One region of the Microbispora cellulosiformans genome, then DNA from elsewhere that is predicted to be linked to it. Evidence: riboswitches for the same ligand, from Rfam matches in the RefSeq annotation. Region 1 holds a riboswitch; the other holds the start of a gene.
The links. Region 1 has a riboswitch for cyclic di-AMP ahead of F5972_RS16650 (glycoside hydrolase family 25 protein). Riboswitches for the same ligand answer to the same signal wherever they lie in the genome.
Positions count from the first base shown of each region.

Region 1 (7,183 bases):
GCGCAGGGTCGCCATCGTGCTCGACGACGAGATCATCTCCTCACCCCAGGTGGACGAGACGGTGGCCTGCGGGGCGGGCATCTCCGGCGGCACCACCCAGATCACCGGGTCGTTCTCCGCCGAGGAGGCGCAGAACCTCGCCGTGCTCGTCAAGGGCGGTTCGCTGCCGGTGCCCCTGGAGCTGGTCGAGCAGCGTACGGTCGGCCCGACCCTCGGCGCCGACGCGATCGCGGCGAGCGCCAAGGCGGGCGTCGCCGGGGTGATCCTCACCGCGGTCTTCATCGGCCTCGTCTACCGCCTGGTGGGCCTGCTGGCCGCGGTCGCGCTGGCCTGCTACGGCCTGATCTCGTACGCGGGACTGGTGGCGATGGGCGCCACGCTCACGCTGCCCGGCCTGGCCGGGTTCGTCCTGGCGATCGGCATGGCGGTGGACGCCAACGTGCTGGTCTTCGAACGGGCCAGGGAGGAGTACGGCGCGTCGCCCCGCCGGGGCCTCAGGGCGGCCCTCGACCGGGGGTTCAAGAACGCCTGGAGCGCGATCGCCGACTCCAACATCACCACCCTGCTCGCCGCCGGGCTGCTGTTCTGGCTGGCCTCGGGACCGGTGAAGGGCTTCGGCGTGACGCTGGCCATCGGCGTGCTCGCCTCACTGGTCTCGGCCATGCTGATCACCCGGGTGCTCGCCTCCGCCCTGATCGGCAGGGCCGGCCCGGGAGTCTCGGGCCTCGGCTCGATCGGCCGGGTCAGGACCTGGCTGACCCGGCGTGATCCCGACCTGATGCGGGCGGGGCGGCGCTGGCTCGCCGTCGCGGCCGGGCTACTCGTGCTGGTGGGCGCGGGGCTGGTCACCCGCGGACTGAACTACGGCGTCGAGTTCACCGGCGGGCGGATCGTGGAGTTCGCCACGAGCAGGCCGGTCGACGTCACCGCGGCCCGGCAGGCGGTGTCGGACGCCGGGTTCCCCACCGCCGTGGTGCAGCGGTCGGACGACGCGATCTCCGTACGGACCGGGCAGATCACCGCCGACGACGTCGTCCGCGTCGAGGAGGCCCTGGACCGGAGCGTCGGGGACGTCACCAAGCAGCGCGACGAGCTCGTCGGGCCGAGCCTGGGCGCGGAGCTGCGCCGCAACGCGCTCATCGCGCTCGGCGTCGCGCTCGCGGCCCAGCTCGCCTACCTGGCGTTCCGCTTCCGATGGACGTTCGGCGCCGCCGCCGTGGCGGCGCTGTTCGTGGACGCGGCCGTCGTCGTCGGCGCGTTCGCCTGGATGGGCAAGCCGATCGACGGCGTCTTCCTGGCCGCGATGCTGACGATCATCGGATACTCGGTCAACGACAAGGTCGTGCTCTTCGACCGGGTCCGAGAGCTGTGGCCGGTGTCGCGGGGGACGCCCTTCGGGCGGGTGGTGAACACGGCGATCCTGCAGACCGTGCCGCGTACGGTCAACACGGGGCTCGGCGCGTTGTTCATCCTGGCGGCGCTGGCGGTGTTCGGCGGCGACTCGCTGCGCGACTTCGCGATCGCCCTGTTGATCGGCATCGTCGTGGGCACGCTGTCGTCGTCGTTCGTGGCGGGGCCGGCGGCGATCGAGCTGGAGCGGCGCGCCGGTCAGCCGCCGCCCGCGCCCGCCGCACCCCGTCGCCGCCCCGTGGCGCGCGACGGATCCGGCGCGGTGGTCTGAATCTGAAGTGGTCCGAATCTGAAGTGGTCTGAGCGGGGCTTTCCCGGGGCGGGCGGCGCTCGCCCCGGGAACGGGCCTCAGGGACGGCCGAGTGCGCGCAGCTCGACCGGGCTCAGCGAGGAGACGTTCTGGTCGATCGGTGAGTCGGTGTACTGGTGGATCGCCCAGCTCGTCCAGTCGGCCGGCGGGCTGATGTCGCCCGGGTCCCGGCTGTAGTGGGCCACCCACAGCGGATAGTCACCCAGGCCCTGGCCGTACTTGTCGGCGAAGTTCCAGCCGCTGTAGAACATCGGCCTGACACCGGTCTTGGCGGTCACGTACTCCAGCCACTTCCTGGCCCAGGCGTTGACGCGTTCCACCGACTGGCCGTCGGCGGTCTCCAGGTCGAGCACGAGGATGTCGCCCCGCTTGCCCGGCTGCGCGTTCACCACGCGGAGGAAGTGGTCGGCCTCGGCGATCGGGTCGTTGGAGGGATGGCCGTAGTGGTAGACGCCGCGGACGATCCCCTTCTTGTCCAGCTCGCGCCAGTGCCGGGGGAAGGACGAGTCGACCCAGTCCAGGCCCTCGGTGGCCTTGATGAAGCCGAACTGCGCCCGGCTGTTGATCCAGTCGTGGTCGGCCTCGTAGCCGGAGACGTCCTGGCCGTACGTGTGCGGGTTCGCGTAGGCGGGAGCGGGCGCCGCCGCGGTGGCGGCGAGCGTGGCGGCGGTGAGGGTGGCCGTGCCGGCCGAGACCGCGAGTGCCGCCGCGGCGAGGGCGGCGCGCAGGCGGCGGCCGGAAGGCCGCATGGCGGGAGAGAACCTGAGGGTGGGCATGACGCGGGTGGAGCTCCTTGCTTCCATGCCGCCTACCGGGTTAGCTGACGGGTTCGGGCAGGAAGTGCCCTACGAGCGCATCTGGGGGCCTGCGCAGCGATTCACCCCGAAAAGTGGGTCCCCGGCTCCGCGGAACGCGGACTCGGCGGCCGCGCGCCCTGGTGAGCGCACGGTCCGGGCAACGACACGGCAACGGAGGCGACGCGGAGGTCACCGGCATCCATGCCGTGGCACCTAAAGGTACATACGGCGCAACAATGGTGTAAACCTGACAAAACATGTTTTTACCTGGGCAGACTCGTCGTACAGACCGCCCGCTGGACGGGATCCCGTGCGAAGCGGCGCCGAGGGGGTTTGTAAGTTCGTGACCTGAGCGCTGAGTCACCGGACCAGAGCCGCACCAGCACCGCACCAGAGGCACCGGACCGCACGCGAAAGGTGAACCCATGACCGCAGCTTCCGCCGGCCCCGGCCTCGGCGACCCCGGCTCCGGCGACGTGCCGCCGCCGTCGCCCGCGGAGTTCCGGCGCGCGCTCGGCATGTTCGCGACCGGCGTGACCGTGGTCACGGGCCTGGACGACGGAGAGCCGGTGGGGTTCGCCTGCCAGTCGTTCGCGTCGGTGTCTCTCGAACCACCGCTCGTCCTCTTCTGCGCCGACCACAAGGGCCGCGCCTGGCCGCGGATCAGGACGTCCGGCCGCTTCTGCGTCAACGTCCTCGGCGAGGAGCAGGTAGACGTGTGCGCGAGGTTCGGATCGAGCAACGGCGACAAGTTCGCCGGGCTCGCCTGGGACCTGTCCCGCTGGGGCACGCCCGCCCTGCGGGACGTGCTGCTGCGCGTCCACGGCGAGGTGCGGGAGGTGCACGTGGCCGGAGACCACGACGTGGTGATCGGCCTGGTCCGCGAACTCGAACCCGTCCATCCGGAGCAGCGGCCGATGCTGTTCTTCCGCGGCAGGTTCGGCGTCTACCACGACGACCCCGCCACGGCGCTCGGCCCCAACCTCTGGGGCTGGGGCGACCACTGGGGGTGACGCGGCGGCGCGGGAGCGACGCGGGGGGCAAGGCGGTGACCTGCGGGTGACTTGATAGCCTGCCTGCTCCGCGAGATCGGCGGACAGGCGGCGAATCGGGGGCCTGATGCGGGAAGGGCGGGTGCGGCTCGGCGCAGCGCTGGACACGGCCGGGATCCTGTTCGCCGCGATCTTCTTCTGCCTGTCCCTCACGCCGTCGCTGCTGCCCCGCTCGTGGCCGCTGCAGGGGATCATCGCGGGGGTGCTGACCGCGACCGGATACCTGGCCGGCGTGACCGCCGGCGCCCTGACCCGCCGGAGCGCCGCCCCGGTCGCCCGCCGGTGTCCCGAGGCCCGGCGCGAGAGGTGGCGCGAGGGATGGCGCCGTACGGGACGGCGGCGGGTGCGCCGCCTGGTCGCGACGTTCGGCTGCGGGCTGGGCGCCGCGTCGCTGGTCCTCGGCGTACGCGCCCAGCGGGCCATCTACCCGCTGATGGGGCTGCGCCCGCCGGAACGGCTCGGCTACCTCGGCGTGCCGTTCGTCGCGGCGGCGGTGTTCCTGCTCCTGCTGGCCGCCGCCCGGGCGCTGCGCGTCGCGGCCCGGGCGCTCGGAGGCGTGCTCGGCCGATGGATCCCCGCCACGGCGGCGCGGCTGGCCGCGGGGCTCGGCGTGGGCGTGCTGGCCGTCCTGCTCACCGACGGGATCCTCAGCGAGGCGCTGCTCAGAGGGGCCGACAACAGCTTCGCGGCGATCAACAGCGAGACCGCCCCCGGCACCTCGCCGCCCCGGTCCGCCACCGTCTCTGGCGGCCCCTCCTCCCTCGTCTCCTTCGCGTCGCTCGGCCTGGAGGGCCGGGCGTTCGTCGCCGGCGCCCCCGCCGTCGGGGAGCTGAGCGGTTTCACCGGGCGGCCCGCGCTCCCGCCGGTCCGGGTCTACGCGGGGCTCGACTCGGCCGCGACCGCCCGCGAGCGGGCCGCCCTCGCCGTACGGGAACTGGACCGGACCGGCGCGTTCCGCCGCGCGGTGCTGTGCGTGATCACGACGACGGGCACGGGCTGGGTGGACCCCCAGGCGGCCGCCGCCCTGGAGTTCATGTACGGAGGAGACACCGCGCTGGTCTCGATTCAGTACTCCTACCTGCCGAGCTGGCTGTCGTTCCTGGTGGACCGCGAGCGCGTCACGGCGGCGGGGCGTGAGCTGTTCGGCCAGGTGTACGCCCGGTGGACGCGGCTGCCCGCCGGTCACCGGCCCCGGCTGCTGGTGTTCGGGGAGAGCCTGGGGGCGTTCGGCGCGGAGTCGGCCTTCCGCGACGACCGCGACCTGCGCGTGCGCACCGGCGGCGCGCTGTTCGTCGGGCCGCCCGACAGCAGCCCGCTGTGGCGGCGGTTCGTGGACGACCGCGACCCGGGCAGCCGGGAGGTGCTGCCCGTCTACCGGGACGGCGAGACCGTGCGCTTCGCCAACGGGCCCGCCGACCTGGCCGCGCCCGCCTCCGCCTGGGCCGGGTCGCGGGTGGTCTACCTCCAGCACCCCTCGGATCCGATCGTGTGGTGGACCCCGCGGCTGGTCCTCGGCCGCCCGGACTGGCTGGAGGAACGGCGCGGCGACGACGTGCTGCCCTGGATCCGCTGGTATCCGTTCGTCACGTTCTGGCAGGTCACCGCGGATCTGGTGTTCTCCCTCGACGCGCCGCCCGGCCACGGTCACGACTACGACGGCGAGATGGCCGCCGCCTGGGCGCGGATCGCGCCGCCGGAAGGCTGGGACGACGCGCGGACCACCGCCCTGACCACGCTCCTGTCGCGGCGCCAGGGCGGCTCGGGCTGAACGGGTCAGCCGGGCAGCTCAGCCGGGCAGGGAGCCGAGCCAGCCGAGCAGCCGGTTGCCCTCGCGTGTCATGATCTCGGGGTCGCGCAGCGCGTTGGCCAGCAGCGACATGCCCTGATAGGCGCTCACCAGGGTCAGCGCCAGCCCGTCGGGCTCGGGCAGGCCCAGCTCGCGGAACTGGCGCTCGGCCCAGTCGAGCAGCAGCCGGATCACCTTCCCCGCCTCCGCGTCCAGCCCGCCCTCGCCGCGTTTGTCCAGCTCGGCGGCGAGCGTGCCGGTCGGGCAGCCCCATCGCGCCGCGACGTCGCGCTGCCCGATCCAGGTCTCCACCAGCCCCTTGAGCCGCTCACGCGGATCGGGCAGCCGCTCCAGCCGTCCGGTGAGCTCCGCGAGATGCCGGGCGTGTTCGTCGAGCGCGGCGGCGACCAGCTCGTCCTTGGTCTTGAAGTAGTAGTACACGTTGCCCACCGGGACGCCGGCGGCGCGGGCGATGTCGGCGATGGTGGTGCGCTCGGCGCCCTGCCGGTGCACCACCTCGGCGGCGGCGGCCGTGAGCCGCCGCCGCTTCGCGCTCGTGGCCCGTACGCGGGAGACGGTCGAGTCAGTCACCTGACTGACTATAGGCGCGTCCCGTGCTACGGTTGGTTCTGAGTCAGTCAACTAACTAACTCAAAGGAGATCATCATGATCGTTGTCACGGGAGCCACCGGGAACGTCGGCCGGGTCCTGGTCCGGCTCCTGGCGGAGGCGGGCGAGGACGTCACCGCCGTCGCCCGCCGCGTCTCCGCCGCCGACGTGCCCGAGGGGGTCCGTACGGTCGCCGCGGACCTGGCCGATCCGGCCGGCCTGCGCCCCGCGCTGGAGGGGGCGGACGCCCTGTTCCTGGTGACGCCGGGCGACTACCTGGCCCTGGGCGGGAACGTGCGGCCGATCCTCCGCACCGCGGGGGAGGCCGGGGTGCGCCGGGTCGTCCTGCTGTCCTCCCAGTCCGCCGGGACGCGCCCGCTCTCCCCGGGCCACGGCCGGCGGGCGCTGGACGACGAGACCGAGGTCAGGAACTCGGGGCTGGAATGGACGATCCTGCGGCCGGGCGGCTTCGCCTCCAACGCCTTCGCCTGGGCGGAGTCCGTCCGCCTGCGCCGCGCGGTGACCGCCCCGTTCGGAGACGTCGCGCTGCCCGTCATCGATCCCGGCGACATCGCCGAGGTCGCGGCGGCGGCCCTGCGGGAGCCCGGCCACGACGGCCGGGTCTACGAGCTCACCGGGCCGGAGCGGGTCTCTCCCCGCCAGATCGCCGCCGCCCTCGGCGACGCGCTCGGTGAACCCGTGCGGTTCACCGAGCAGAGCCGCGACGAGGCACGCGCGCTGATGGCGGCCTTCATGCCCGAGGAGGTGGCCGACGGCACCCTGGCCATCCTCGGCGAGCCGACCCCCGGCGAGCGGCGGGTCAGCCCGGAGGTCGAGCGGGTCCTCGGCCGCGCGCCGCGCCCGTTCTCGGACTGGGCGCGGCGCAACGCGGCCGCCTTCCGCTAGCGCCGCCGCACCGGGGTCACCAGTTGGCCGGCAGGCCCGGCGTCGTGGCGGGCAGCCGGTGGCCCGGCGGGTGGATGACGTACACGATCCCGCCGCTGCCGGTGCTGCGCAGCCAGACGTTCTCGAAGTTCGCCCGGGGATAGACCCGCCGCACCGCAGCGTCGTCCCGCGAGGCGGGGTCGTTGGCGATCACGTCGCCCGTGGCGGTGAAGCCGATGATCACCATGAGGTGGCCGTTCGTGCTGTATCCCGCGCCGGGCAGTTCCTCCGCCTTGAACGACTGGGAGGTGACGACCGGGACGCCCGCCCTGAT
Region 1 covers NZ_VYTZ01000005.1:516,558-523,740, forward strand. The annotation lists gene secD (protein translocase subunit SecD) at 1-1,681, shown strand, start outside; gene F5972_RS16650 (glycoside hydrolase family 25 protein) at 1,759-2,496, opposite strand; cyclic di-AMP (ydaO/yuaA leader) riboswitch at 2,511-2,654, opposite strand; gene F5972_RS16655 (flavin reductase family protein) at 2,943-3,530, shown strand; gene F5972_RS16660 (alpha/beta hydrolase) at 3,652-5,337, shown strand; gene F5972_RS16665 (TetR/AcrR family transcriptional regulator) at 5,356-5,946, opposite strand; gene F5972_RS16670 (NAD(P)H-binding protein) at 6,022-6,870, shown strand; gene F5972_RS16675 (C39 family peptidase) at 6,887-7,183, opposite strand, start outside.

Region 2 (7,183 bases), 370 kb from region 1:
CCCGGTCGCCGACGGCGTTCTTCATGAAGTGCTCGCAGGCCCGCATGGCCTCGCGGGTCGTCGCCTCCTCTCCCTTCCGGCCGCGGATCTGGACGCGGCCGGAGGCGTCGGGGTCGGGCATGTCCACGCCGTGTTCCCGCATGCACTGGGCGAACTTGATCTGGGCCTCGCGCAGGTCGGTGCTCGCCGAGGCCGACGGCGTGGCCCCGGCCGTGGTCCTGGCCGTGGACGCGGCGGCGATTCCGTCGCCGTCGGAGGCGCCGCCCTCGGCGTCACCACAGGCTGCCGCCGTCGCGAGGGTCGTCGCGAGAGCCGTGGCGAGGGCCAGGCGCAGCCCCGTCCGTACGGGTCGCGGGCGCAGGGGTCGTGAGCGTGTCGGTCGCAGGCGCATGGTCGTTCCTCCTCCCCCGGGGCCTTCGCCCGGGACGGGGCCCAACTCCAGCGCAGCCGGTGCTAATCACGGATAAGGAGGAGCCGCGGGTGATCCGGGAGGCTTCGCTTATCCGGGCCTAACACCGCGTGCGCCACTGTCGGTGCCGAGCGGGAGGCGAGGATGCGGGTGCTGGTGGTCGAGGACGAGGAACAACTGGCCGACGCCGTCGCCCGCGGGCTGCGGCTGCACGCGATCGCGGTCGACGTGGCCTACGACGGCCGGGAGGCGCTGGAGCTGGCCTCCTACGTCGGCTACGACGTGGTGGTGCTCGACCGCGACCTGCCCGACGTCCACGGGGACGAGGTGTGCCGGGAGCTGGTCACGGCGAGCGGCGCGAGCCGGATCCTCATGCTGACCGCGGCGGGGCGGGTGCGGGACCGGGTCGGCGGCCTGGCCCTGGGCGCCGACGACTACCTGGTCAAGCCGTTCGTGTTCGCCGAGCTGGTGGCGCGGGTGCGGGCGCTGGCCCGGCGCACCCCCCGGGCCGCGCCGCCGGTGCTGGAGCGCGCCGGGATCCGGCTCGACCCGGCCCGCCGTACGGTGGCCCGGGACGGGCGGCAGGTGGCGCTGGGCCGCCGCGAGTTCGACGTGCTGCACGAGCTGATGCGCGCCGGCGGCGGCCTGGTCAGCTCGGCGCGGCTGCGCGCGAGCGTGTGGGACGAGCACGCCGGCGCCGGCACGGGCGTGCTGCGCGTCACCATCACCTCGCTGCGCAGGAAACTGGGCGACCCCCCGGTGATCGAGAACGTCCCGGGCCGGGGGTACCGCCTGTGACCCGCCGCCTGCTGGTGTGGCGCAGGCTGGGGCTGCGGACGCGGCTCACCCTGCTGTACGGCGGGCTGTTCTTCGTCGCGGGCTCGGTGCTGCTGTGGTTCACCCACCTGCTGACCGCGCGGGCGCTCAACCAGCGGTTCGTCGTGGCGGTGGACAAGGTGAGCCACGGCGGGCGCCCTGCCCCCGCGGTGTCCGGCGCCGCCCTGCCCGCCGACAGCCTGCCGGGCGGCGCGCTCGGCGCCGACGTGATCGCGCGGCGCGTGCGCACCGACGTCGAGCAGGGCGCCGCCGACGTGCTGAACGACGTGCTCCGGTCGTCGCTGATCGTGATGATCCTCGTCGGGGTGGTCGCGGTGGTGCTGGGCTACCTGGTGGCCGACCGCGCGCTGCGCCCGCTCGACCGGGTGACCGAGACCGCGCAGCGGCTGTCGGAGAGCACCCTGCACGAGCGGATCGCCCTGCGCGGCCCGCAGGACGAGATCAAGCGGCTCGCCGACACCTTCGACGCGATGCTCGACCGGCTGCACCGGGTCTTCGACGCCCAGCGCCGTTTCATCGCCAACGCCTCCCACGAACTGCGCACCCCGCTGGCGGTGAACCGCACGGTGCTGGAGGTGTCGCTGGAGGAGCCCGCCGCGTCGGAGGACCTCAAGGCGCTGGCCCGGGCGCTGCTGGGCGCCACCGCCCGGTACGAGCGGCTGATCGACGGGCTGCTCATGCTGGCGCAGTCGGAGCAGGAGATCACCACCCGCAGGCCGGTGGACCTGCGGCAGGTCGTCCGTACGGCGATGGAGCAGATCGGCCCGCAGCCGCGCCGAGGGAAGGTCACGGTGCACGAGGACCTGCGCCCGGCCGTCGCGCACGGCGATCCGCTCTTCCTGGAACGCTGCCTGGTCAACCTGCTGGAGAACGCCGTCAAGTACAACGTTCGGGACGGGGAGGTCTGGGTCCGGCTGCGCGAGGACGACGCCGGGGCGTGCCTGACGGTGGAGAACACCGGGCCGCCGGTGCCGCCGTACGAGGTCGGCGACCTGTTCGAGCCGTTCCGGCGGCACGGCGGCGACCGGATCCGGTCGGCCCGCGGCGCCGGGCTCGGCCTGTCCATCGTCCGCGCCATCGCGGTCGCGCACGGCGGTACGGCCGACGCCCGTGCCCGGCCGGAGGGCGGCCTGACGGTGACCGTACGTCTGCCCAGGTGAGCGAGGTGCGTTCGCTCTGGGCGAACAAAGGTGTGAGCAGAGGAGAAGAAGGGGAACGCGGCATCCCCGGCGGGGCGGGCGAACCCGCCCTTTGCGCTCGCCCGTCCGGCATCGCGCCAGGTAAAACCCGAGTTGTCATCACTTGACCGGTTTGGGCTTGTCTATTACTTTTTGAGCAACTCAGGGCCCACTTGCTCATCTCAGTGGTCAAGAAAGCCCACCTCACACCGACGCGGCCGGCCGATCTCGGCCTGCCGCCCGGCCGCCTAATCCGCGTAAGCGGAGCCGGGGACCCAACCTCTTCCTGGGGTGAATCGGCATACCTGCCGTAGGGCGACTTCCAGCCCGAACCCGTCAGCTAACCCGGTCGGCGGCATGGAAGCAAAGGGAGTCCGCCCATCATGCACGCCCTCTCGACCTGTCTGCGCACGGCCCTCGCCGGCGGAGTCCTCGCCTCGGCCGTGGCGATCGCCTCTCCCGCCGCGCAGGCGGCGGACAACCCGGCCTCCGGCAAGGGCCCGGCCGCAGCGGCCGCGGCCGCGCCGTCCCTGACCGAGATCGCCGCCCGGCTGCCCAAGGTCGGCCCCCAGGACGTCATCAAGCTGGCCGCGAGCCAGGTCGGCATCAGCGAGAACTCCGCCGGCGGCGGGACCAAGTTCCAGGAGTGGTACATGACCAGCCCGCGCGCCCGCGAGACCCTCGCGCGCGACGGCGGGGCGCTGGAGGAATACGAGAACGCCCCCTGGTGCGACATGTTCGTCTCCTGGGTGGGCCAGCAGCTCGGCATCCAGCCGGTGATGGGTTCCGACGCCTACACCGTGGAGCACGCCCGCTGGTTCGCCGACCACGGCCGCTGGGGCCGTACGCCCAAGCCCGGGGCCGTGGTGTTCTTCAGCTGGAGCGGCAGCAACAAGATCGGCGACATCCAGCACGTCGGCTTCGTCGTCAGGGACAACGGCGACGGCACCATCCGCACCGTCGAGGGCAACACCGGCAACGGCGCCGTCGAGGCCCGCACCCGCCCCGCCTGGCAGGTCGCCGGGTACGGCTACCCGGTCTACCCCGCCGAGCTCGCCTCCTGACGACCCCCGGGCCGGGGATCGCGAACCATGGTTCCCGACCCCCGGCCCGGGTGCTCATCGATCAGCCGATTCCCACCACGTCAGATTGGCGGCCGCCCGGGCCGCCGGCTCGATGATCTCCCACGCCTCGGCGATGAGCCCGTCGTCGAGCCGCCAGATGTCGACGACCGCGATCCCCGGCCCGGCGCCGGGGAGCCGGCGCCGCGAGTGCATCACGACGTGATCACCATCGGCCAGCACATGCAGGATCTCGACCCGCATGCCCGCGAGCGGGACGAGCGCGGCGCGTACGGCGGCGAGCCATTCCGTCTTGGTCTTCGAGGTCGAATCCGGCCGGTGATGGGTGAAGTCGTCGCTCAGCAACGGCGCGAGCGCGTCGACGTCGCCCGTCGCGACCAGTGCCGTCAGCGCCCGCTGGACGATGCTCTTGTTGTCGGTGGTCGTGTTCCGCGTAGTCACGGGACGCAGTGTCTCCGCCGCCCGCGACGGTGTCGATGAACTCCCATTTCATGGCGCGGAGCGCCACGATGAGTAGCATCGGCGGTCATGCGCACGGTCGGGGAACTGTTACGGGAATGGCGGCATCGCCGGCGGCTCAGCCAGCTCGATCTCGCGATCGCCGCCGACGTCTCGGCCCGTCACGTCAGCCTGGTGGAGACCGGCAGGTCCAACCCGAGCGCCGACATGGTCCTCCGGCTCGCCGACCAGCTCGACGTGCCGTTGCGTGAGCGCAACGTGCTGTTGCTCGCCGCCGGCTTCGCGCCCCGCTACGCCGAGCGGCCGCTCGACGGGGACGCGCTGCCGGCGGCCTGGGACGCGATCGCACGGGTGCTGCGCGCGCACGAGCCGTACCCGGCGCTGGTCATCGACCGCCGATGGAACATCCTGATGACCAATCGCGCCATCGACCCGTTCCTCGCCGACGTCGCCCCCGACCTGCTACGGCCGCCGGTCAACATGGTGCGGCTGGGACTGGACCCGCGCGGGCTCGCTCACCGGATCGTCAACCTGGCCGAGGTGCGCTCGCTCCTGCGTACCCGTATCGGACGTCAGCTCGCCACCGCTCCCGATCCCGAGCTCACCGCCCTGTACGAGGAACTCCTGGCACCCGGCTCCGAGGACGCGAGCCCCGCGATCGGGTCCGAGATCGCCGTACCGATGATCTTCCGCTTCGGTGGACGGGAACTACGACTGTTCTCGACCACCACGACGTTCGGCACCCCGACGGACATCACCCTGGACGAGATCGCGATCGAGTCGTACTACCCGTCGGACGCCGAGAGCGCCGCCTACTTCACCACGTCCGGCGCCGGAGCCGACCCGCGGCCGCGCACCAGCGGCAGGTAGACCTCGTCGACGATCTCGACGAGGACGTCGTCGGGCGCGGTGGGCACCCCGCGCACCACGAACTCGTTGCGCAGCAGGACGACGGCCACCGTGGCGACCCGGGGATGGAGCGCCTCGGGGGACGCCTCGCCGCGCGCGACCGCCCGGCCCAGTACGGTCAGCCAGGCGGCGGCAGCGGCGTCGCCCGACTGCTCCGGTAGCTGCGTGAGGAACTCCTGCGCGCCGCCGGCGGCCGACATCAGCTCGCGCAGGATCGCGCCGAGGGGGGAGCTCCAGTGGCGGTTGGCCCCGCGCAGCATCTCCAGGACGTCGCCGCGCAGGTCGCCGGTGTCGGGCGGCTGGACCGCCGTGACCAGTTGCCGGTAGGCGGCGACGCCGAGGGCGAGCCGGCTGGGCCAGCGGCGGTAGATGGCGTTCTTGTTGGTGCCGGCGCGGGCGGCGACCTTGTCCATGGTCAGCCCGGCGTACCCGGATTCGAGCATCTCGTCCACCGCGGCGCGCAGGATCGCCTCCTCCAGGGAGGCGCCGCGCCGCCGCGTCCGCCCCGCCCCTGGAGGTTTGCCCGAGTCGTTCACCGCGAGCCTTCCCGCTGCACAACCGCCCGTACCCTACCTGCGGATCTGGTGGGAACGTTAGCGAACCGGCAAGGTACTCCGCGTACCGGAAGACGAGGAGTGGGCGCTCGGTCCTCTCTGGGACTGGACACCCCCGGCCGTGCACCCTTCCCTCACTTGATCACACGGTAGGTCAGGTGCTCGGCGGCCGGGGTGGACACGGAGCCGAGCGGCTCCAGCCGCAGGGACCCGGGCATGCCCTCGGGGAACAACGACGTGCCGCCGCCGAGGATGAGGGGGGCGAGGTGGATCCGGAGGATGTCCACCAGGCCGGCGCGCAGGAACTGCTCCGCGATCGCGCCGCCTCCCAGGATCACGACGTCCTTGCCCCCGGCTGCGGCGCGCGCCTTGTCCACGGCGCTGTCGAGGCCGTCCGTGACGAAGTGGAACCGGTCGCGCAACCGCACCTTCTCCGGCCGCGAGTGGGTGACGACGAAGACGGGCGGGGCGGCGATCTGGTCCTGGTCGTGGCCGTAGCCGACCTCGTCGCCCCATCCGTTGGGCCCGTCGACGACGTCGAAGGTGCGCCGGCCCATGATGACGGCTCCGGTGTCGACGAAGGACCTGTGGAGGATCTCCGCGTCGCGCGGCGTCCGCTCGTCCGTCACCCAGGCGTGCAGGATCTCACCGCCCACCCCCAGCCCGTGGTCGGGGCCGGCGCCCGGCGCGGTGACGTACCCGTCCAGCGACATCGTGATGTCCAGCACGACCGGGCCGGCCTCCGGGCGGTCCTCGCCCTCGTCGTGAACCAGCTCGCCGAGGCGGTCCATCGAGTCGGCGACGCCGCGCTCCATCCCGCCGGCGATCATGGCGTCCCGCGCCTCGACGCTCGGGAACACGGAGCGGGACCACAGCCGGGTACGTCCGCCGAGATCCTCGAACGTCGCGGAGTCGAGGCTGACGACACCGGGCGTGCCCTCGTACTCGAAGGTCTGGATGATCCGCTCGCCGGGGGCGACGGTGTGGAAGACGCCGTGGAAGACGTGCTCGTCGCCCTCGGTGTCGCGGTGCACGTAGCGGTACCTTCCGCCCGGGCGCGCGTCGTACTCGACGAGGCGCATCTCGACGTCCCGCGGGCCGAGCCAGCGGGTGACCAGCTCGGGGTCGGTGTACGCGCGGAAGAGCCGCGCGGGCGGCGCGTCGAAGTCACGGACGACCTCGATGAACGGGCTGCCGGGCTGGGCCGTGATGGTGGTCGGGTTCTCGATCATGATTCCTGCTCCCCTATCTCGCCGAGTACGTCGTCGAGGCGCCGGAACTGCCCCTCGCGGGTCAGCCGGTAGGTGTCGATCCAGCTCGTCAGCTCCTCGAGCGCCGCCGGATTGAGACGACACGGGCGGCGCTGGCCGTCACGGCTCCGCGTGATCAGCCCGGCCGCCTCCAGCACCTGGATGTGCCGGGAGACGGCCTGCTTGGTGATCGGGAACGGCTCGGCGAGCTCGTTCACGGTCGCCTCGCCCCGTGACAGCCGGGCGATCAGCGCGCGCCGGACCGGGTCGCCCAGCGCGGCGAACGCCCTGTCCAGGCGGCCCTCCGCCTCATCAACCGTCATCTTTATCAACCAACCTCTTTATCAACCGTTGTGTTGATAATAGGCACGGAGCCGCCGCCGCGGCAAGGGGTTCCGGTAGACCGGTAGCGGCTTCACCGATCGGAAATCCTCCGCCGCGTCGTCGGTTCTGGTAGCCCCTCGCCACCCGCGGAAGGATTGACGACCATGACCGACGCCAGACC
Region 2 covers NZ_VYTZ01000005.1:149,378-156,560, forward strand. The annotation lists gene F5972_RS14895 (hypothetical protein) at 1-391, opposite strand, end outside; gene F5972_RS14900 (response regulator transcription factor) at 554-1,207, shown strand; gene F5972_RS14905 (sensor histidine kinase) at 1,204-2,406, shown strand; cyclic di-AMP (ydaO/yuaA leader) riboswitch at 2,660-2,794, shown strand; gene F5972_RS14910 (CHAP domain-containing protein) at 2,808-3,488, shown strand; gene F5972_RS14915 (nuclear transport factor 2 family protein) at 3,543-3,947, opposite strand; gene F5972_RS14920 (helix-turn-helix domain-containing protein) at 4,035-4,835, shown strand; gene F5972_RS14925 (TetR/AcrR family transcriptional regulator) at 4,778-5,410, opposite strand; gene F5972_RS38835 (SRPBCC domain-containing protein) at 5,563-6,660, opposite strand; gene F5972_RS14935 (ArsR/SmtB family transcription factor) at 6,657-7,001, opposite strand; gene F5972_RS14940 (RNA polymerase subunit sigma-70) at 7,167-7,183, shown strand, end outside.
Region 2: it holds a riboswitch for cyclic di-AMP, as region 1 does, so the genes downstream of both, F5972_RS14910 (CHAP domain-containing protein) here and F5972_RS16650 (glycoside hydrolase family 25 protein) in region 1, are expected to answer to the same signal.